Regions from separate parts of the Paeniclostridium hominis genome, predicted to be linked through region 2. Evidence: riboswitches for the same ligand, from Rfam matches in the RefSeq annotation. Region 2 holds a riboswitch; each other region holds the start of a gene.
The links. A riboswitch is a leader RNA that binds a small molecule or an ion and turns the genes downstream of it on or off. The one in region 2 is predicted to bind cyclic di-GMP.
Positions count from the first base shown of each region.

Region 1 (5,987 bases), on a different contig from region 2:
AGATCCTAAAAAAGAAGAACGTATAAAGAGATTAAAAGAAAGTATAACAAATCTTGATGGGGAATGTGGAAAAAGAGTACATGAAACTATAAAAAAGGAAGCTATAGAAAGTATTTTAAGTTAGATAGAAAGGTCAAAAATTATGTATTATATTAATCCCAATATAAAAAATTTATATAGAACTAGTTATAAAGAAAGTCGCGAAAGTTTTTTAAGATTAGATATGAATGAAAATCCAGAAGGATTACCATCAGATTTTTTTAAAAAAGTATTAAATGAAATTACACCTGAATATTTAGCTATGTATCCAGAAACTAATACTTTAGTTGATAGATTGTCAAAAATGTTAAACTTTAATACTGACAATATTTGTTTAACTAATGGATCTGATGATGCTATGCGCCTTTCTTTTGAAGTATTTGGACAATCAGGAAAAAAAGTGGTTTCAGTCAGTCCTAGTTTCGAAATGTATTCAGTATATGCAAATATGTATGGTATGAAACATTGTAAAGTTTTCTACGATGAAAATTTTGAAGTTAAAGTTGAAGATATGTTGGGGTTAATAGATGAGGATACATCAATAGTTGTAATATTAAATCCTAATAGCCCTATTGGAAGGAACTGGACAGAGAATGAAGTGAGAATGATTATAGAAAAAGCAAGAGATAATAAAGCAATTGTAATTATTGATGAAGCATATCACTATTTTTATCCTAAGAGTTTTATAAATATTTGTAAAGAATATGATAATGTAATTATATTTCGTACTTTTTCGAAATTATTCTCCATAGCTGGATGTAGGATAGGGTACATTGTTTCTAATAACAATATAATAAATATGATTAAAAATGCTAGTTCAACCTATTCAGTTAATTGTTTTGCTATTAAAATTGCAGAAAACTTATTAAAATATCCAGAAATAACAAAAGATTTAATAAACGTAGAAAGACAGGGAAGAGAATATTTATTATCTAAGTTAAAAATAAATGGATATGAATTTTATAATAATGGAGCTAATTATATCTTGATAAAAAGTAAAAAGCCTCCAATGGAATTATTTAAAGAGCTAAAGAGAAGAAACATCTTAATTAAGACATATTCTAATCCTATTTTAGAAAAATGGATTAGAATTACTACGGGAAGTATTGATACTATGGAGAAGTTTTGGAATGAATTTAAAAAAGTAGATTTATTATAAAGATATGTAAAGGTGTGAGACAAATATGAAAGCTATTTTATTAGCAGCAGGAAGAGGAACTAGAATTTCTAGAATAATAAAAGAAATACCTAAGTCCACGTTACCGGTTGATGGAACTCCATTAATTAGAAGGAGTGTAACTATGTTGCTGGATAGAAATATTAAACCAATAGTGTGTGTCGGATATTGTAAAGAAAAAATTTATGAAGCATTAGAAGGTTTAGATGTTGAATATTATTATAATCCTTTTTATGATGTAACAAATAGTATAGCTTCTTTATGGTTTGCTAGAAAGGAATTAACAGAAGATACTATTATTTTAAATGCAGATGTGTATTTTACAAATGAAATTTTAGATACCATTATATCGGAAAAAAAAGACGTTTCTCTGATGGTAGATAAAAGTAGAACCAAAATAGGTGATTTCTTTTTAAAAACAGAAAATGGATATATAATTAAGTACGGTAAAGAACTACCTATAGAAGAGAGAAGTTGTGAGTATGTAGGTATAGGGAAAATAAGAAAATCATTTATTAAAGAATTCAAAGATAAGCTAAATTGCCTAGTAAGTAGTCAACAACATCAATTATGGTGGGAGAATATTTTATATTCTTTAATAGAAGATAGAGCAATTGATACTATAGATGTTAATGGAAAATTTTGGTCGGAAATTGATTATTTTGATGACTATGAAAGAATATTAAACTATATTAGTAAAAATGATAAGAAAGAACTATATAATATTAGTTGACATTTAAATTGGGAGAGAAATTATGAGTAAAAAAAATGAATGTTTGAAATTAAATAAAGAAGAATTGGAAAAATTACATAGTAATTTATTGCTATTATTAAAAGAGTTTGACAGGATATGTAGAAAGCATAATATAAAATATTACTTATCTGATGGTACTTTACTTGGTGCAGTTAGACATAAAGGCTTTATACCATGGGATGATGATATAGATGTTCAAATGTCTAGAAGCGAGTATGAAAGGTTTTGTGAAGTTTGTAAAGAAGAATTAGATAAAAGTAAATTTTTCTTTCAAAATCAAGAAACTGATAAGCATTATAACTGGGTTTATGGGAAATTAAGATTAAAAAACACTACTTATATGAGAGTTGGACAAGAACATTTAAAACAAGATTCAGGAATATTTATGGATATTTTCCCATTAGATAATATTTCAGATAACAAATTTACACAGTATTATTTTGAGGTTATATGTAAGATGTGTAGAAAAATATTTTGGGCTCCTGTAGGATGTGTAGTTAAAGAACATTTTTATAGTAGGTTATTTTTTAAATTATTATGCTTTATTCCACGTAAATTAACTATACGTGTATTTGAATTTTTTGCAAAATTCTATCAAAATAAAGAAACTGATCTTTTTGCATATTATAACTTAGATTATTTAAGAAATGAAAGACAAGTACTTAAAAAAGAGTGGTATAAAAAGTCAATTACAATGGAATTTGAAGGATATGAATTTTTTGTACCAGAAGCATATGATGAAATTTTAACTGTAACTTATGGAGACTACATGAAATTGCCTCCTGAAGATAAAAGAGGTAGTACATCACCTGCATCGTATATTAAGTTTTTAGATGGAACAGAAGTGAAATTAGAGAGATAACTTTAAAATATATTGCTGAAAGGAAAAAAGCTAATGGATAATAAATATTGGAATGATTTTTATAATAAAGATATAGCCCCGAAGGAAGCATCTAAATTTGCCAACGATATTATTGAGTTTTTAGAAACGGACAAATCATTAGTTGAATTAGGATGCGGAAATGGTAGGGATGCTAAATTTTTTTCAAGATATAATATAAATATTACTGCAATTGATCAATCTGAAGCAGTAATATTAAAATTAAATGATAGTAACAAACAAGATAATCTTAAATTTATATGTGATGATTTTGTTAATTCAAACTTACTTGATCAAAATAAATTTGATTATGCGTATAGTAGATTTACGATACACTCAATTACAGAAGAAGAAGAAACAATACTTGTTAAACGAGTTTATAATTCTTTAAAAAGTGGGGGAATGTTTTTTATAGAGGTTCGTAGTGTAAAAGATGAATTATATGGATTGGGAAAAAATGTAGGTCGAAATGCATATATTTATAATGAACACTATAGACGATTTATTATTATAGATGAATTAGTCCAGACATTAAAAGAAGAAGGATTTAAAATTATTTCAGCAAAAGAAAGTAGTAACTGGGCTATTTATAAAGATTTAAATCCAGTAGTAATTAGAATAATTGCTAAAAAAGATTGTTAATTTAAATGTAAAATTAAAGGATTAAAAGTACAAATAAATAAAAAAAGTACATAAATTAAATGTAATATATCACTTAAAATATAAAATATAATAAATAATTAAAAAAATGGTAAAAAAAGGTAAAAATATTGTTAAATCAATGGGAATTGGTCTTTTTTTAAAATTATATTTTATATTAGTATTAAATGGAAGACGTAGAAATTAAAGTAAATGCTTGAATAAAGTCGAATAATGGTATAAAATAGATATATAAGTCGAATGATGATATTCAAAGGCAAATCTAGAGAAATCTAGTGACGCAAAACTATAGGGGCTAATGTTTATCTAAACTACGCCAGCCAGCTGCCAAAGGGTTAATAAACTTTTTGTTATCATTGATATAATGAAGATCGTGAATTATGGATAATTATATAATTTACAAATAAAATCAGGAGACATCTGCAAATGTACATAAACATTTATTGAAATTTTTAATATACCTTAAAATGGGTTTACAAGTATACAAAAAACATTTAAATATTAAATATTGAATCGTAATTTATTAGATATATTAAAGCTGAAAAATATTTATTTGATTTTGACTTAGACATTAAGTAGGTATATTTTATTTTCTGATTTTAATTTTAATTTATATAATACGATTAGAAATCATTGATATATTATAAAAGTGATCAAACTACTCTTTAAGAGTAGTTTTTTTTATTTGAAAAAGGAGGTAATAATGGAAACATATAGTTTAATCAAGATGGGGTTAGATGCAACAGAACTTAGAAGTAGAGTTATTGCTAACAATATTGCAAATATTAATACTCCAAATTATAAGAGAAAGTATGTAAACTTTGAAGAAACATTGAAAGACTCTATAAATAAAAAACCTAAAATAGAAGTCAAAACAGATGAAAACTCAAAGATGAGAGTAGATGGTAACAATGTTGATTTAGAAAATGAGAAAGTTAACCAAGCAGCTACAACTCTTGAATACAATGCACTTATAACTTTAACTAATATAAAATTAGGAATGGCTAGAAGTGTTATAACAGGGAGGTAATTAGATGAGTATTTTTGGAGGAATGAGAATTAGCCAAAGTGCTTTATCAGCAGAACGTTTAAGGATGGATATAGTTTCATCAAATATTGCTAATATGAAGACTACGAGAACTAAAGAAGGTGGAGCTTATAGACGTAAGGTTCCTGTATTTGAGGAAAATTATGATAAAAAGTTAGGTATGCTTGGTGTAAAGGCAGTTTCTATAGAAAAAGATAAGGCGCCACTTAGAAAACTATATGAACCAAATCATCCTGACGCAGATAAACAAGGCTATGTAGAATATCCTAATGTAGATATATTAGTAGAAATGGCAGATTTAATGACTGCTTCAAGAGCTTACGAGTCTAATATAGATACATTAAATGCACAAAAAAATATGATATCTAAGGCTTTAGAAATAGGCAGATAAAAAGGAGTGGATTTATGACTGGAATAGGAGCTATAAGCGGAGTAAACAACATCTTAACAAATAATGATTTGTTAAAAACTACAAAAAGTAAAAGTGTAGAAAAAGAAAGTAACTTTTCTAATGTAATAAAAGATGCACTAGATAAAGTTAATGACAAGCAGGTAGATGCAAATAAGAAAGTTGAGAGCCTTTTAAAAGGAGGCGACGTTTCTATGCATGATGTAATGATATCTGCTCAAGAAGCTCAGATGTCAATGCAGTTAATGATTGAAGTTAGAAATAAGGTATATGAAGCTTATCAAGAGCTAAATAGAGTTCAATTATAACTTTATAGCAAGGAGAATTTTAGATGAATATAAAGGAATTGCCACAAAAAATAAAAGATTTTGTGTTGGTTAAAAAAGAACAGTTTGGTACCTTATCTAAAAAGAAAAAAATAGCAATAGTAGTTGCAATTATATCTTTAATTCTAGCAATAGTATTTGGGATAAGTTATTCAAGAGCTAATAAGTATGGAGTTTTATTTTCAGGACTAGAATCTAGTGATGCAGCAGCAGTAACTAAAGAACTTGAATCAAAAAAAGTTGATACCAAGATAGAAGGAAATAGTATATTAGTTCCAAAAAAAGATGTAGATAAATTAAGGATGGAATTATCTTCTAATGTATCAAATGGTTCAAAAGGATTTGAAATAATGGATGAAGGGTCATCATTTGGTATGACAGATGAAGAGTTTGAGATAAAGAAACAACGTATGATTCAAGGTGAAATTGAAAAAACTATAAAAGTTTTTCCACAAGTAGAAAGTGCTAGAGTACATATAACTGAAGGTGAAAAATCAGTTTTTGCAAATGAAACAGTACCAGGAAAAGCTGCAGTTTATTTAAATTTAAATCCAGGTGAAACTCTAAAACCAGCTCAAGTAAGATCTATTATGTGTTTAGTTTCTGCAAGTACAGATAATGTACCTAAACAAAATGTAGAAGTAATAGATCAAAATATGAAACTACTATCAGAAGGATTAATTGATGAAAACGG
Region 1 is NZ_JACRWD010000001.1:367,057-373,043, forward strand. It holds gene H8891_RS01780 (CDP-glycerol glycerophosphotransferase family protein) at 1-124, shown strand, start outside; gene H8891_RS01785 (pyridoxal phosphate-dependent aminotransferase) at 143-1,198, shown strand; gene H8891_RS01790 (phosphocholine cytidylyltransferase family protein) at 1,224-1,949, shown strand; gene H8891_RS01795 (LicD family protein) at 1,972-2,832, shown strand; gene H8891_RS01800 (class I SAM-dependent methyltransferase) at 2,866-3,492, shown strand; cyclic di-GMP riboswitch class I at 3,756-3,842, shown strand; gene H8891_RS01805 (flagellar basal body protein) at 4,214-4,540, shown strand; gene flgC (flagellar basal body rod protein FlgC) at 4,545-4,949, shown strand; gene fliE (flagellar hook-basal body complex protein FliE) at 4,964-5,275, shown strand; gene fliF (flagellar basal-body MS-ring/collar protein FliF) at 5,299-5,987, shown strand, end outside.
Region 1: another riboswitch for cyclic di-GMP. It lies ahead of H8891_RS01805 (flagellar basal body protein); the one in region 2 lies ahead of H8891_RS14060 (NPCBM/NEW2 domain-containing protein).

Region 2 (5,987 bases):
TCATCTTTACCATTTTCTAAATGACTTTTAAAAAATAGTGTATCTCCATTTATAAATGCATTCATAAAATCTTTTCTATCTTTCAATTCATTTTTTATATAATCAACATCTAAAAATTCATCTAACATATAATTAATATTATACGAAGTATCATCTAGTGTTTCCAATGAAATAGAATCCTTCTTTGATTTTCTATACAAATTTTCTAAATATGCATCAAGACCTTCATCTTCAAATCCATCAATTGAATCTATATAATTTTGAATTAATGCATTTAACCCAACTTTTGATAAATTAGATACATCATCGTATTTCAAATCTAAATATTTTAATATATCTTTTAATTGATTTTGTTCTTCTTTATTTAAAAAGTCTTTTAACTCACCACTAGTTAAATAAATTTTATCCTGTAATTTTTTTATATACTCTGGATCTATATCTTTACTGTTTGTTTCAGTTGCAAGTGCTTGAGTATTATTTAGAATATAGTTTAAATTATTGTTTAAGTAATTTAATCTTTTTTCTCCTAGATGAACCGTTCCAATTAAATATATACTCTTATTATCTTTTTTTGCTTCCCAATAAAAACCGTTTACATTATTCTTAGAACTACCCTTAGTAATAAAGATAAATATTGAAATTACCAATATAATTAGTATTAAAATTTTAAATATATTTTTCAGTATATCTCAATCCCCCTTAACATTAATTTATATCATTTTAAACCAAGTATTTTAATTAATTTCATAATATTTTTGATATAAATTAATGTAAAACTTAATGAAAAACACTATAAAAATTAATTCTTTAACTGACATTAAATACTCTCTAATCTAAAATAATATTTATACATTCAGAAATAGAATTGACTAGATATTTTGCATTATCTTTTACAATTGTTGGAGAGTTAAAAAAAGTATAACTATTAGTGGTGCTTTGGAACATAGAGATATCGTTGTAAGAATCTCCAATAACATGTATGTCATTTTCATCAACATTGAAAAACTCTCTTAATTCAGCTATTGCAACTCCCTTACTGCACTCTTTTCTAGAAATATCTAGGCTATTTTTATTTCGATGAGTAGAAATGTAATCTCCGAAATTATCATTTAGTAAATTTTTTACATTTTCTAGTTCTTTACAATCATTAAAACCAAGTGCGAATGTAGTAAATTCTTCTTCAGGAATTTCATAAAAATCATTAAATCTAACAGCATTACTAGATGTATATTCTGTTGGACCTTTAAAATAAAAGTATTTATCAGTTGTAAATTGAATTTCACAATTATTAGATGATATACAATTATATATTTGTTCAACAATATTTCTTTCCATAGTTAGCTTTTTAACTATATTTTCTTCATTATTTAGTATAATAGCCCCACTAGCAAGAATCATAAAGTCTAGATTTATATCAAAATTCTCAATAGCAAGTTTTACCCCAGAATATGATCTTCCTGTGCAAACTCCAAAAAGATGTCCATTACTCTGAAGTTTTTTAATACTTTCTAAATCACTAGGCATTATCTTATCCTTTTTATCTTCAAAATACAATGTTCCATCAATATCACTAATTAATATTTTCATGCTTATACCTCTTTTTCTACTTCAGTTATCATATTTTGTAACTCTTGCATCCACTTTTTGTAAAATGGCAATGTTGCATTTTTATCTTGGAGAAACAAAGATACTAAATGTGAATTATTCAATAACAGATATTGATAAAAATCACTTTTTACTTGATTATATTCATTGTGTTGTATTAGAAGATTTTTCACTTTTTCTATTGCAAATATATAATCTGTAACTTGTTTACTGTCTACTGATGTGAATGAAGAATTATCTCTTCTCATATAATTATAAATTGGTTTATTAATGAAGCAAATTAAATCTGAATATAGTGCAGTTTCAAAAGCGTACACCATATCTTCATATTGATAACAAGCAATAAATTCAATCTTATTATTTATCAATAATTCTCTTTTGAATAGTTTATTAACAATAATATGAGCTCCATCTTTTAAAGTTAATATTTTACCTATATATTCATTTCTATTACAAGTATAATTAGTCTTAGATATTAAAGTATTTTGGTAAATATTATTATAAAATATTGACATTCCACCAACTACAATATCTGCATTAGTAGTTTTCATTGATGTAACTAACAATTTGCAATAATCTTTAGTTACATAGTCATCACTATCAACAAAACATACATATTCTCCATTGGCAATCTTAACTCCATAATTTCTAGCTACACTTTGACCAGCATGATTAATACTAACAAGACGTATAAAATCAAATTTTTTTTGATAGTTTTTTATAATTTCTATTGATTTATCTGTAGATTCATCATCAACAAAAATTAATTCTATATTTTTATACGTTTGTGTTACTAAACTTTCAATACATCTGTCTAGCCATTTTTCAGAATTATAAACTGGAATAATTATGCTTACTAAACTCATTGTCTCTATCCCCCTAATAGTGCGTGCATTCTTACACTTTATATATTATTAAAGTTTTGTTTTTACAATTATATCACCCATATATTAACAAAAATATATTTTTTATTCTAAAAATTACGACAATTTCTGATATCTCTTAAATTAATAACAAGTCTTAAAACTTAGATTTGGTAAATCATTTAGATAAAAAACTGTAATAACGAAACTGGTTGTATTGATTTTTCTAAAAATGATTTACCTAATTTATATAATTTAAAATCAATTTTTAAAAATTTTTCAGAAATTAATCAAAATTTTCAAAAAACTATTTTATATTGTAAAAAATTATGTATAATTAATTATAGATGACTAAAAATTACATATTAGCAAATCTAGGGAAATCTAGAGACGCAAAGCTAAAGGGGCTAAGGTCAAATTAGACTATGCCAGCCAGTTGCCGAAGAATTAATATTCTTTGTTTTTATAGAGTTATTTTATGATGTAATCGTAAGATTATTTTATAATGTTTACTTTAGATAGCAACTACCCTTTAGACACAGGGTAGTTTTTTTATTTCATATAAAATAACCATAACTCTATAACAAGACTATATTTTAAAATTTGGGGTAAAATGTTTAGTTATTGTAAATTCATATGCATATCAGAGGGAGGATATTATGAGGAAAAAAATATCAGCAGTATTGGCCATGTCTATAATAGCTACAAACGTTTCACCGGCAATAAATGTATACGCTAATGAAGTAGTAAAAAAGAAAGCAGTAGCAATAGAGAAACAAGTATCTAAAAACATGACTGTTACTGATTTCAAAATTAAGAACAATCCTAATTTTGCTAAGTACAATGAATTGTATAGAGTTGGGGTACAATCTATATCAAACAATGGAAGGAGTTATCCAGGAACTAAAATAGAAAATGCTATAGATGGGAAACTTGAAACACATTGGGAGACATTCACTAAAAATGATGAAACATTTAAAAATGAAGTGACTGTGGAATTTAAAGACATAGCCGAGATAAACAGATTAGCTTACGCTACAAGACAAGATGGGGCTAAAGGTAAGGGATACCCTACTAGTGCAGAGATATACGTTTCAGAAAGTGAGACAGGGGAAGACTTTAAACTAGCAGGAAAAGTAGAAGGAAGTAAAGCAACAGGTGGAATGGTAGAATTTAAATTTGACACTGTACGTGCAAAGAGAGTTAAATTCAAATTCGTAGAAGCGCATAACGAGTGGGCAAGTGCCGCAGAGTTTTGGTTCTACAAAGAAGATAAAACTCTAGACAAGATGGAAAGATTATTTACTAATGCAAATATGAATGAGGTAAGTAAAGAGTTTGCAACTACTGAAGCATTAAACGCTTTAGAGAAAGAAACTGAAAGTCATCCATTCCGCGAAAGCTTTAAAGAGTATATAGATAATGCAAGACTTGTTTTAGAAAATAAAGAAGTAAACTTTAGTGAAACTAAAGTATCTAAATTGTTAGGGTATGGAACCCCTAACCAACAAGCTTATGATGAAAAGTTTAAATTAGGTAATGAGCATATAGCAAATACAGAAGTTAACGGTGGAATGTACCCTTCAACTAAAATAGAATATATGTATGATAATAATCCTAATACACATTGGGAAACAAACAGAAGTAATGGAAATGACTTCACTAACGAAGTAACATTTACTTTTGATGAAGTGCAAGAGTTAGATAGAATAGCATTATTGCCTAGAAGTGGAAACCAAAAGGGATTCCCAACTAAGTACGAAATATATGCTTCTGATACTACTAAGGGAGATACATTTAAATTAGTATCTAGCGGTACTGCAAAGGTTACCACTGACTTTATGCAATTTAAATTTAACCCTACAAGTTTTAAGAGATTGAAGTTTGTATTTAAAGAGTGTCATATGGGTAGACCATTTATATCTGAAGCTAGATTTTATAAGCAAGATGCTTTATCCGAAAAGATGGAAACATTATTTACTGATAGCAATAAGAACAAAGTAAATCCTGACTTCGGAACTTTAGATAAACTTACTGTTTTAGAGAACGAAGCAAAGGTACATCCTTTATATAGTCAATTCAAAGAGGATTTAGATGACGCTAGACAAGTATTAGAAGGTAACGAAGTAACTTATACAGAAGCAAAAGTTTCTAAGTTCAAGGCTTTTGGAACTGAAGAGTTAGCTAAATATGATAAGTTATATAAGATAGATAATAGTCATATAAAGAAGATAACTACTAATGGTAGTCATTGGGCAGACAGTACTATAGGTAAAGCTATAGACGGTAACCCAAATACTAACTGGCATTCTAATGCTAGAAACAATGAGAACCATACAAACGAAGTTATAATGACTTTAGACCAAATAAGAACGTTAGATAGAATAGTTTATTATTCTCCTAGAGATAGAGGTTTCGCAGAGAAATTTGACATATATACTTCTAAGACTACTGCAGGTGATACATTCACTAAAGTAACTAGTGGTAGTGCTACAAGAACTAGAGACTCTATATCTATAAAGTTTAACCCAACTCAAGCTAAGAGAATTAAGTTTGTTTATAAGCAAGGATACGAAGGTTGGGCTTTAGCGTCAGAGTTTGGACTTTATAAACAAGATGAAACTATGGATAAGATAGATAGATTATTTACTGATGCTAGTATGAGCGAGTTAAGTGAGGAATTTAGAAGCACTGAAGCACTTAACACTTTAGAAGAAGCCTGTAAGAAACATCCATTCTATAATGACTTTAAAGAGGATTTAGAGAATGCTAGAAATATTTTAGAGCAAGAAGAGATAATAAGTGGAGGTGCGACTACTAAGTCATTTAAGCATTTAGATAATAAAAAGTATATAGAAAAATTTAGAATTCCTTATAGTAACATAAAGAGGATAACTAATAATACTGGTCAATATGCAAATCAGACTATAGATAAAGCGGCAGACAATGACATAAGTACTTATTGGGAAACTAATAAGCATAACGATGAAAATTGGAGCAATGAGGTAACAGTTGAGTTTGTTAACCCAATAACTATAGATAGATTGGTTTATGGTGCTAGACAAAGTGATGCTAAAGGTTTCGCACAAGAGTTTGAGATTTACGGTTCTACAACTAGCAAAGGTGAAACATTTAAGTTAGTTGCTACAGGTAAAGCCGACAAAACTAAGGACTTAATAGAAGCGAAATTCCAACCTACTAAGTTTAAGAGAATAAAACTAAAGTGGACTAAGGGTGACCAAAACTGGGCTACTTTAAATGAAATAATGTTCTTTAGAAAAGATACAGTTTCAGATAAGGTTAACAGTATATTCACAAATGAATTAAAGAATGAGTTAACTCCAGAATATAATAACTTACCAGCTATTGAGGAATTAGAAAAAGAAGTTAACACACATCCATTAAAAGCAGAACTTATGGAAAGTATAAACATGGCTAAAGAGTTAATCAAGAATCCTGAGAGTAATAAAGGTCATGTTTATGAATTAGAAAGCAGAGGAGACGCTATAAAGGAAAGTC
Region 2 is NZ_JACRWD010000010.1:28,004-33,990, forward strand. It holds gene H8891_RS14045 (TraB/GumN family protein) at 1-647, opposite strand, end outside; gene H8891_RS14050 (Cof-type HAD-IIB family hydrolase) at 829-1,587, opposite strand; gene H8891_RS14055 (glycosyltransferase family 2 protein) at 1,590-2,471, opposite strand; cyclic di-GMP riboswitch class I at 2,826-2,912, shown strand; gene H8891_RS14060 (NPCBM/NEW2 domain-containing protein) at 3,128-5,987, shown strand, end outside.

Region 3 (5,987 bases), on a different contig from region 2:
GTTATCATAAACAAGATTTGCAGATACTTTTCCAATCGGACAATTGTGATATAAGTGATTGTGGACAATATTATTTAAGTCCAATCTAGCTATAGATTTGTTGTTATAAGGATGTTTTATCATTTCAAACATAATTTTAATTCTCCTTTAAATAATAAAATTTAAAATATAAAATAATAGCTTATATTAAATTTTATTAAGCTAAGGTATTTTTTATGAATATATAATATTATGAAATTAAATATTTAAGAGACAATAAGATTAATATATTAAAAAAGATGTATTACTTTAAAGATATGATATAATAAATAGCTATAAAAATTTTAATTTAGATAAGTAAGGTGGTAGTAATGATTAATAATTTTAAAAATTTTGATTTAGATAAAGATATAATAAAAGCCCTTTATAATCTTGAGTATAATACTCCATCTAAAGTTCAATGTGAATCAATTCCAAGACTTTTAAATAAAGAAAATATAGTTGTTAAATCAAAAACTGGTAGTGGGAAAACTGCAAGTTTTGGAATACCGATATGTGAAAAAATAGATGTTAACAACAGTAATCTACAAGCATTAATAGTTGTACCAACAAGAGAATTAGCTATACAAGTAAAAGAAGAAATATCTAATATAGGAAGATTAAAAAAAATTAGGTGTAGTGCAATATTTGGAAAACAACCTATAAAAGATCAAATAAATGAATTAAAACAAAGAGTTCATGTAGTAGTTGCTACACCTGGAAGAGTAATAGATCATATAAATAGAGGTAGTATAAACTTAGACAATATAAATTATTTTATAATAGATGAAGCTGATAAAATGCTTAACAAAGGATTTATAGAAGATATGGAGTTTATATTTAATAATATACCTAAAGAGACTGTTATAGGCTTATTTTCAGCAACTATAGATAAAGATATATCTTATATATATAATAAATATATGATAAATCCTAGTATGATAGAAATTGAAAATGATGAAAATCTAGACAAAAGACAAATAGAAGAAAATTTAGTTTCTTTAAAAGAAGATGAAAAATATAATACCTTAAAAGATCTAATATATTATTATAATCCAAAAACTACCATAGTGTTTTTAAATACTAAAGATAGAGTAACTAAATTATACAACAAGATGAAAAAAGATAAGTTTTTAGTTGAACAACTCCATGGAGATATGTCTCAAGAAAAGCGTATATTTGTAATCAAGGACTTTAAAGAAGGTAAATATAATATTTTAATTAGTACAGATGTAGCAAGTAGAGGAATACATATAGATGATGTATCTTTAGTTATAAATTATGATGTTCCTATGGATAAAGAAAATTATATACATAGAATAGGAAGAACAGGAAGAACAGATAAATATGGAAAAGCTATAACCATGGCTAATGAAAAAGACGAAAAATATATAGCTGAGATAATAAAATATATTGGCCATGAAATAAATACTATTAATGAATTAAGTAGTGAAGATATAAAAAAAGGAAAAATTAAGTTCGAGAAAGCTTCAAGTATATTATTAAATAATAAAAGGATAAAAAAGAAAGATAAAAAAGTTCATAGTGAGGTAACTAGAATATATTTAAATGCAGGAAAAAAGAAGAAAATTAGAGTTTTAGATATTGTTGGGACTTTTAGTAATATTGAAGGTATAAATAATGAAGATATAGGTGTTATAGAAGTTTGTGACTTATGCTCTTATGTTGACTTATTAAATCATAAAGGTGAAATGTTTTTAAAAAAATATAAGGAAATAAGTATAAAGAAAAAATTAGTTAAAGTAAGAAGAGATAATTCTAATTGTTAGATTTATAATTATATTCTTAAAAAGAATATTGAAAATGGTGTCGAAATTTGATAAACTAATTTGGTAAAAACTTAATAAATAAGAAACGAAGAAGTATATTCTGTATGTGGGCATCTGGGATATATGGAGTTAGTGATGCAACCGGCTATATTTACAAACTGTAGGTATAGCCTTTTTTGTTCTAAAATTTAATAAACAAGAAACGAAGAAGTATATTCTGTATGTGGGCATCTGGGATATATGGAGTTAGTGATGCAACCGGCTATATTTACAAACTGTAGGTATAGCCTTTTTTGTTCTAAAATTTAATAAACAAGAAACGAAGAAGTATATTCTGTATGTGGGCATCTGGGATATATGGAGTTAGTGATGCAACCGGCTATATTTACAAACTGTAGGTATAGCCTTTTTTGTTCTAAAATTTAATAAACAAGAAACGAAGAAGTATATTCTGTATATGGGCATCTGGGATATATGGAGTTAGTGATGCAACCGGCTATATTTACAAACATGTAAGTATAGCTTTTTTTATTGAAAAAAAGAGGTGATCATTTGAGACAGGGAAAGAATAAGGTAATATTAAGTTTAGTATTTGTGTTTAGTATGATTTTAAATCTTATTTCATCAGGGATAATGGTATATGCTGAAGATGTATCTAATAGTCCTTCAGTTGAAATAACAAGTGCAACATTTGATGATTATACTGTAAGAGAAGGTATGATTAAAACTTTCAGAATTGATTATAAAATTAAAGATCCAAGCAAAATTACGCCAGGAGATAGCATTACTATAACACTGCCTAAGATCTTTAGAGATGTTAACCCAGTATGTTCAGACAAGCATTTTTCAGGGCAAGAATATAACCCTAATACTGGAGTATTAAAGTTGATATTTAATGATAATATAAAAAATGCATTAGAGGGATATTTAAGTGTAACAATGGTTGGTGATAAAAATATTAAAGATGGAGAATACCCTATTGTTATAAACACTAATGGAGATACAGAAACTGTTACATTAACAGGTGAAGGTAGAGAAGAATCAACAGGTGGAGGATCAAATCCACTTATGTATAAAGGTTCATATTTACCACTAGATTCTAAGGGAGAAGGGCTTATAACAGATATAAATAAACCAGTTAGATACTATGTAGAAATAAATAGAGATCAAAATGGACAAATGGGGGATGCTTACTTTGAGGACCAAATTCCAGAGGGAATGGTTTTAGATAAAAATAGTATAAGTATAATTCAGCATGACTATGAAAGTGGAGTGGATAGGGATGTAACTAATGAGCTTTTAAAGTCTGGAAAACTTACAGCTGAAAAAGATTCTCTAAAAATAGATCTTGGTGATATATATAATGATAGCTATTCAGTTAATTACAATACTTTGATATTACCAAATCCTCCAAAAGACATTAGATATGTAAATAAAGCAAAATTAACATATAATGGGAAAAATAATGATTCTAGTGCTACAGTTAAGTTAGCAGCAGGAGCAGGGGCTATAAATGTCTATAAAACTGTAAATAAAACTAATATAACTAATGATGAAAAGGATCAAAACATAGAATATAAAATAGCATTTGATTCAGCAGGACACTTTTTAAAGAATACAATGCATGTAAAAGATAAATTAGATTCGAGGCTGACTGATATTAAAATAGATCAAACAGGTCAGTTTACGGTTACGTATAATGATCAAACAAAAGAATTAAATGCAGTTAATGATAAGTCGGATATAAATCCAGGAGACGATGCATATATTACTATTCAAGCTAATATGAAAGAAGTTGGAACAGGAGAAGCAGTTTCAAATACTGCTTATGTAAATGGAAATCCAACTGATGAAGTTGTAACTATAAAGAGTCCAAAAGTTGAAATAATAAAAATTGAAAAAGGTGACAAGACTCAAAAAATGTTATCAGGTGCAGTTTACTCACTTACTGATTCAAATGGTAATCTAGTAAAGGATATTTATGGACAAACTGTTAAAGATATAACTACTTCATCAAATAGTCCTGTAGAGTTAGAGCTACCTTATGGCAATTATAAATTAGTTGAAAAGGTAGCACCTAAAGGTTATAAACTTGATAGTACAACTATAGCATTTAAGGTTACAGAAAATAGTAAAATAGTTAAAGTTGTTGCAGAGGATGAACTTATGGCAATGCCAGGAAAAGTTGTAATAAACAAAACTAATGAAGATGGAAAAGTTTTAGAAGGTGCAACATTTAACTTAGTGCAAAATGGAAAAGTAGTAGATACAAAAACTACAAATTCTCAAGGGATAGTAATATTTGATAATGTTAAGCAAGGTGATTATCAAGTAGTTGAAGTTAAAGCTCCAGAAGGATACAATTTAGCTAAAAATCAGAATATAGTAGTTGAAGCAGAAAAAACTAATACAGTAAAAGTAGTAGATACAAAGATAAAAGGAAGTATAGAAATAACGAAAGTAGATTCAAAGGATGCTAAGAAAGTATTAGCAGGAACAGAATTTACAATATTTGATTCAAATAAAAAAGAAGTAGCAAAGGCAGTAACAGGTAAAGATGGTAAAGTAGTATTCAAAAATTTAGCATATGGAAATTACTATTACCAAGAAACAAAAGCACCAGAAGGATACACAATAGATAACAAGATGTATCCATTTGAAATAGTTAAAAATAATCAAGTGATAGAAAAAAGCTCAGCTAATGATAAGATAGTTGGAAGTATAGAAATAACGAAGGTAGATTCAAAGGATGCTAAGAAAGTATTAGAAGGAACAGAATTTACAATATTTGATTCAACTAAAAAAGAAGTAACAAAGGCAGTAACAGGTAAAGATGGTAAAGTAGTATTTAATAATTTAGCATATGGAAATTACTATTACCAAGAAACAAAAGCACCAGAAGGATATGCAATAGATAACAAGATGTATCCATTTGAAATAGCTAAAAATAATCAAGTAATAGAAAAAACTGCAGCTAATGAAGAAATCTATAAATCAACTGATGAAAATGAAAAACCAAAACTAGATAAACTTACTTATCCAAGTGAACCAGATAAGGTTGAAAAACCTAGTCAAGATGACCCGAAAGATCCAGGTGAATTAGATAATACAGAAAAGCCTGACAAAGATGATTCAAAGGTGTTAAGTAAACCAGAGAAGATTGAAAACACTAATCAAAATGCATCAAGTGATAAAATTAATTCAGATGAAACAAATAATTCTAAAAATCCTAAAACATCAGACAGTAGTATGCTACCATACATAGGATTATTTGCAGCTTCATCAATAGGATTAGCAGTAAATACTATTAGAAGAAAAAGAAAGTAAATAATATTAAATTAACACTTATTAATAGTAAGAAAATAGAGTATCAAGCTAGTTTTGATACTCTATTTATTTATAAAAATAATACACAAAGCAAGCTAATACCACTTAATATATTTGGCAATATTAAATATATATAAAATTGTTTAACTTATAAGAATAGTAATATATAATAGTAATAGCTATATATAAACTTAAAAAAGAAATGATAAGGTGTGACAATATGGAAGAACTAAAGAAAAGTATTAATGAAATAACTAATGATAATATTGTTAAAGTAGTTATAAGTAATAAACTAAATAAAGATGTTGAATATAATAAAATCAATATTCAATTAAAAGAAAAAAATAATAAAGAATATTATCAAATAGAAAAATATACAGATAAACAAGTTTTTCATGAAAACATAGAAAAAAATATGTTAAATGAAAAGATGTTAGAATTTATAAATGGAAAGTATAAACAAGTAGGTGCTTGGTCTGAAACTAATACTTATGATTTAAAAATATCTAAAAAAGGTAAGATATTTTTAGGAAAGAAAAAAAGTGACAATAAAAATGTAGTTAATAAAAGTCATAATAGAGAAAAAAATTACATACTAAAAGAAGGTATGCTAATACAACCTTTAATAGATTTAGGTGTATTTACTAAAGAAGGTAAGGTTGTAAACTCTAAGTATGATAAATATAAGCAAATAAATAGATTTATAGAAATCATAGATGATGAAATAAAGAAAAATGATTATAAGGAACTTACTATATTAGATTTTGGTTGTGGTAAATCTTACTTAACATTTGTACTATATTATTACTTTGTTGAAATAAAGAAAATAGATGTTAAAATGATAGGTCTAGA
Region 3 is NZ_JACRWD010000007.1:73,054-79,040, forward strand. It holds gene H8891_RS12960 (hypothetical protein) at 1-132, opposite strand, end outside; gene H8891_RS12965 (DEAD/DEAH box helicase) at 351-1,808, shown strand; cyclic di-GMP riboswitch class II at 1,882-1,964, shown strand; cyclic di-GMP riboswitch class II at 1,998-2,081, shown strand; cyclic di-GMP riboswitch class II at 2,115-2,198, shown strand; cyclic di-GMP riboswitch class II at 2,232-2,315, shown strand; gene H8891_RS12970 (MSCRAMM family protein) at 2,361-5,135, shown strand; gene H8891_RS12975 (class I SAM-dependent methyltransferase) at 5,356-5,987, shown strand, end outside.
Region 3: another riboswitch for cyclic di-GMP. It lies ahead of H8891_RS12970 (MSCRAMM family protein); the one in region 2 lies ahead of H8891_RS14060 (NPCBM/NEW2 domain-containing protein).

Region 4 (5,987 bases), on a different contig from region 2:
AATATTTGAGCGGAAGAACCATCACCTTTAGTAGCAGTAGCTCTTGCTTTAGCTGTTTCTTTTACTGAAGCTATTATAGTTGGTATAAGTTTTATAGCACCTATTATACCACCGCAAAGCATCATACCAGCGCCTATGTATTTAACATAACTACTAGATATTGCTTGAACAGTCATTTCATTTATTGGCATTGAAGGGTCATTCCATACCATAACACCGTCTTTAGCTAAATCAGTAAAGTATCCTATTAAAGGTGTAATACCAAATACTGATAATACAGAACCAGCAAACATTGTTAAAGCAATTTCAATACCAACAATGAATCCAATTCCTAATAAAAGAGGATTAACCTCCATATCAAATTTCCATTTGTAACTTTTACTACCTATAAAGCTAATTACATTATTTGTTAAATTTAAAAATGAACTAGTTAAAACAGTTATGATTCCACCAATACCAAAGCCAATACCCATATACTTTATAGAATCTCCACCACTATCTGAAGCAACTAATGTTTCAGATATAGCCATTGATTCAGGATAAACAAGTTTACCATGTTCTTCAATGATTAAATAGTTGTGAACAAGTGATGCTACACCAATACCAAATAAAACACCACCAACACCAACTGCAACTCCTTCAATGAATGAAATTTGACTACCAATTAAAATAACAGAAGGTAATACAAATATAAGTCCACTAGCAACTGATTCTCCACCACTTGACATACCTTGAATTAAGTTCTTACCAAGTATACCTTTATGCTTTGCAAACATACTTACAAAAGCTGAACCTATTATTGCACCAGGAATACCGGCAGCAACTGTAAGTCCTGCTTTCATACCTGAATATGCAGTAGAAGCTGCAAATACTGATGCCAATACAAGACCTATAATAAGTACTGCTATATTGCCACCTGTTTTTGATTTATCGGTTATATAAGGAACATAATCTTTGCCAGATACTCCCCCATATGCACCTTTAGGCAATTTTTTATTCATCTAGATATCCCCCTTTTTTATTTAGATATTTATATTGTAGCACCGAAGTAGGATGTCCTATTTTAAAATTTAAATAGCAATAAAGATAAAAAATGATTATAAAAAACAAGAAAATAACAGGCTTTACAGCAATGTAAAAATTAAAAGAAAAAATTAAAATTTAATAAGTAGAATAAGGTCAATATTTTATATAAAAAAATTGGCACATTAATTAAATATAAATAAGTTTTTTAATAAAAATAAACTTATTTTATATTGTTAACAAGGGTATATTAAATAAGAGTAGAAACATCACACTTAAAATTATGGAATATATAAGGAGAAAAAATGACTAATAAAAAAGAAATTATAAAGATGGGATGGAACTTAGACAATAGCTATATTACCTTGCCCAAAGCATTTTATAGCAAAATTAATTTAAATAAAGTTAGCTCACCGAAATTAGTTATTTTAAATGAAAGCTTAGCTAAATCTCTTGGATTAAATAGTGATGCTTTAAAAAGTCATGATGGAGTGTCAATACTTGCAGGTAATGAAACTATAGAAGAAGGAGCATTTATTGCTCAAGCTTATGCTGGTCATCAGTTTGGACACTTTACAATGCTAGGGGATGGAAGAGCATTATTAATAGGTGAGCAAATAACACCGTCAAAAGATAGATATGATATTCAGCTTAAAGGTTCTGGTAAAACTCCATACTCTCGTGGAGGAGATGGAAGAGCAGTGCTTGGACCTATGCTTCGTGAATATATAATAAGTGAAGCTATGCATGGTCTTGGTATACCAACTACTCGTAGTTTGGCAGTAGTTAAAACTGGGGAATCTGTAATTCGTGAAAGTATAAAAGAAGGGGCAATTTTAACTCGTGTAGCTTCTAGCCATATTAGATTTGCTACATTTGAATATGCAGCAAGATTTTTAGGAGTAGATGAAGTAAAAAAATTAGCTGATTATACAATAAAAAGACATTATCCACATATAAAAGACGATGATAATAAATATCTAAATTTACTTAAAGAAGTAATAAAAGCTCATGCTATTCTTGTTGCTAAATGGCAAACTGTTGGATTTATTCATGGTGTTATGAATACTGACAATATGACTATTAGTGGAGAAACTATTGATTATGGTCCGTGTGCTTTTATGGATAATTACAACCCAAATACCGTATTTAGTTCAATTGACACTACAGGTCGATATGCTTATAAAAATCAACCTATTATGGCTGAGTGGAATTTATGTAGATTTGCTGAAACATTATTGCCTTTATTACATGAAAATCAAGAAGATGCTATAAAAATAGCACAAGATGCTATTTCTAATTTTTCTGAGTTATATTATTTAAATTGGTTATCTAATATGAGAAAAAAACTTGGATTATTTAATGAAGAAGAACAAGATAAAGCTATAATTGAAGATTTACTTAGTATAATGGAAAAACATAGTGAAGATTTCACTAATACTTTTATTAATTTAACATTTGATAAAAATAAAGATAAAGGTATGTTTAGTAGTAAAGAATTTGATAGTTGGTATAAGCTATGGCAAGAAAGACTTAAAAGACAACCTCAATCAAAGGAACAAGTGCACCAATTGATGAAAAATTCTAATCCAGCAGTAATTCCAAGAAATCATAGAGTAGAAGAAGCAATAGAAGCTGGGGATAAAGGTGATTTTAGTGTAATTATAAAACTTCTTGATGTAATTTCAAGACCATATGATCACTCGAAAGATCAAGAAGAGTATTCACAGTTACCAAAACCGTCAAGTTGTCCTTATAGAACTTTCTGTGGGACATAAGATTTTGTGTAAATTAAGGTGTTCTCGATAAAAATTATAAGTGTAAAACTTATGTTAATAATTATTTAGATATATACTAAATTTAATCGTAGAGATTATTTTTATGAATTGTTTCAATTATTGATACCTAAGAAAAGGTATTGATTGTAAAATCAATACCTTTTTATATTAAACAATATTACAGATTTACTTTTTTATGATAATTTAAAAATGCTTTACTATTAAATTTTTCAAGTAACAGGCAAAGGTTTTAAATTATTTACAAAAAATAACATTTATGCTAATATGAATGTGTATTTAAATCTAAAATAAAATTTAATTTAATTAGCAAACCCGGAGTGATTCGGCGACGCAAAGCTATAGGGGCTTTTTTCAAAAGTCAGCCAGTTGCATAAATTGTCTTTTAAAAGAAGAGTGTTGACGGGTCTATGTTGATGCTCTTTTATTTTTGTGTTATGTAAGTGGATTTTAAAAATTATAAGGCTTTAATTAAGGAGGTTTATTATGGATAATCACAAAACATAAGTAGCTTTACATTTAGGCTAGAAATAAATAAGCCTTGAAGTGTTAATTTTGCTGAATATTATGATAAAAAATTAACGTATAAAGATATAATAACGGGAGATAAAAAAATGAAATTTAAATTAAGACAAAAAAGTAAAGACAAAACTAAAAGTATAAAAACTCAACTTACTTTAATAATTGTATGTTTTTCAGTTATTTGTTGTTTATGTTTAGGGGCAATTACAAGTTATTTAAACTATAAAACATCTAATACTATTTTATCAAATACAGTAGTAGAAACAACTAAACAAGCAGCAGCAACCGCTTCGCAAAAAATTACAAACCTAAAAAATGCAGCAATTCAAACAGGTATTATAAAGGAAATTTCAGATCCTAAGGTAAGTGTAGAGGAAAAGAAAAGCATAATAACTAGACAAGAAAAGCTATATGGATTATCATTAGGTCAAATTATAGATGCAAATGGTAAAGATTTATTTAGTGGAAATGATTATTCTAGTAGAGATTATTTTAAAATTTCTATGCAAGGAAAGGCATATATGGGTAGCCCTGTTGTTAGTAAAGTAACAGGAAATCTTACACTTGTAGTTTCAGCACCTATTTGGGAAAATGGAGTACAAGGCAGTAAGATAGTAGGGGTTGTAACTTTTGATGCAGATAAAGATTTCTTAACTGAAATTATTAAGAATATAAAAATAAGTGAAAATAGTTATGCTTACCTTATAGATAATGAAGGAACAACAATTGCTGATATGGATACTAGTCTTATTGGTAAGGAAAATACTATAAAAGAATCAGCAACAAATCCAGATTTAAAAGACGTTGCACAAGCAGATGAAAAGCTTATTTCAGGAAAAACAGGATATGCTAATGTAGATTTAGAAGGACAAGGTTGGATTTTAGGATATGCTCCAGTAAAAAATAGCCATAATTGGGGTGTAGGTGTAATGGTAAATAAAGATGATTTCCTTGGACAAATGTATACTTCAATTACAATAACAGCTGTAATATCTATAATATTTACTGTTGTAGCATTTATTGGAGCAATAAAGTTTGCTAGTAAAATAGGAAATCCATTAAAGGAATGTAGTGAACGATTAAAGAAACTAGCTGAGGGCGATTTAAACTCAGAACTACCAGTTATAGATGAAGAAAATGAGATAGGTCTAGTAGCAGATGCAACAAATAAAATAGTTAATGATTTTAGGGAAATGATAAATACATTAACAAATATATTAACTGAAATTAGCAATGGTAATTTAGATATTGATGTAGATGATGATAAATTAAGTGATTTATTTGTAAATGATTTTGAGCCAATGTTAATAGCTGTAAATAAAATTGTAAATGATTTAAATAGTACTTTAGAACAAATAAATACTTCTGGAGAACAAGTTGCAATCGGTTCAAATCAGTTAGCAGAAGGTGCTCAAGTACTTTCTCAAGGTGCTACAGAACAAGCAAGTTCAATTCAAGAACTTTCAGCAACTATAAATGAAATTTCAGTGCAAATAAAAGAAACTGCACAAAATGCTGAAAGAGCAAAAGAAATATCTGTAAGTTCAAGTATTGCAACGGATAAAGGAAAAGAGCAAATGCAAGAAATGATTGCTGCAATGGATGAAATTAGCAATACATCAAATGAAATTGGAAATATAATAAAAAATATTGATGATATAGCATTCCAAACAAATATTTTAGCACTTAATGCGGCTGTAGAAGCAGCACGTGCAGGAGAAGCTGGTAAAGGATTTGCTGTTGTTGCTGATGAAGTTAGAAATCTTGCTGCAAAATCTGCACAAAGTGCAAAAGATACAGCTGAGTTAATTGAAAAATCACTTAAAGCAATAGAAAATGGAACTATAATTGTTTCAGAAACAGCAAAATCTCTTGAAGAAGTTGTTGATGGTGCTAAAAAGTCAGCAGAAGTTATACAAGAAATTGCAGATGCAAGTAATGAACAAGCACAAAATATCAATCAAATAAATATTGGAGTTGAACAAATATCTGTAGTTGTACAAACTAATTCAGCAACTGCTGAAGAAAGTGCTGCTGCAAGTGAAGAGTTATCAAGTCAGGCACAAATGTTAAAAGAACTTCTTGAGAAATTTAATTTAAAAGATGAACGAGCTAAATACTTTGATGGCAAGATGATATTTGACAATGAAGAATTTTAGATAAGAATCTTTAATTAATTTAATATAAAAAAATATATTGCTAGATAAAAATCTTATAAGAAATACATATAAACATTGTATTCACTATAAGATCTTTATCTGGCTTTTTTAGTTTTCAGCTTTATTTATAAAATCTAAAATCTTATCAGATAGTTCTTTTGCATCATTATAACCATCTTTATATAATGCAGTAAGCTTATCAATATTTTTTTCTATTTGACTAACTTTAACAGGTTTTTTCGGTCTAATTACAAGAACGTCGCCACTTTGAGATAATTTATTTACTAAATCAAGACTTTTATTATAGTTAATATGTCTAGACTCAATAGCTTTAACAAGTTTAGGATACTTTTTATACTTTCTTTTTACAATAGAAATAAATTTTTGTTTTCCTTTTCTATAAGTTATATCTCTTGTTAAAACAACTATATTTTTTTTATAACCTTGATTTAAAGCATATTCTATAGGAATTGAATCAGTAACTCCA
Region 4 is NZ_JACRWD010000003.1:27,043-33,029, reverse strand. It holds gene H8891_RS09895 (OPT family oligopeptide transporter) at 1-1,001, opposite strand, end outside; gene H8891_RS09890 (protein adenylyltransferase SelO) at 1,329-2,801, shown strand; cyclic di-GMP riboswitch class I at 3,118-3,196, shown strand; gene H8891_RS09885 (methyl-accepting chemotaxis protein) at 3,434-5,500, shown strand; gene H8891_RS09880 (patatin-like phospholipase family protein) at 5,609-5,987, opposite strand, start outside.
Region 4: another riboswitch for cyclic di-GMP. It lies ahead of H8891_RS09885 (methyl-accepting chemotaxis protein); the one in region 2 lies ahead of H8891_RS14060 (NPCBM/NEW2 domain-containing protein).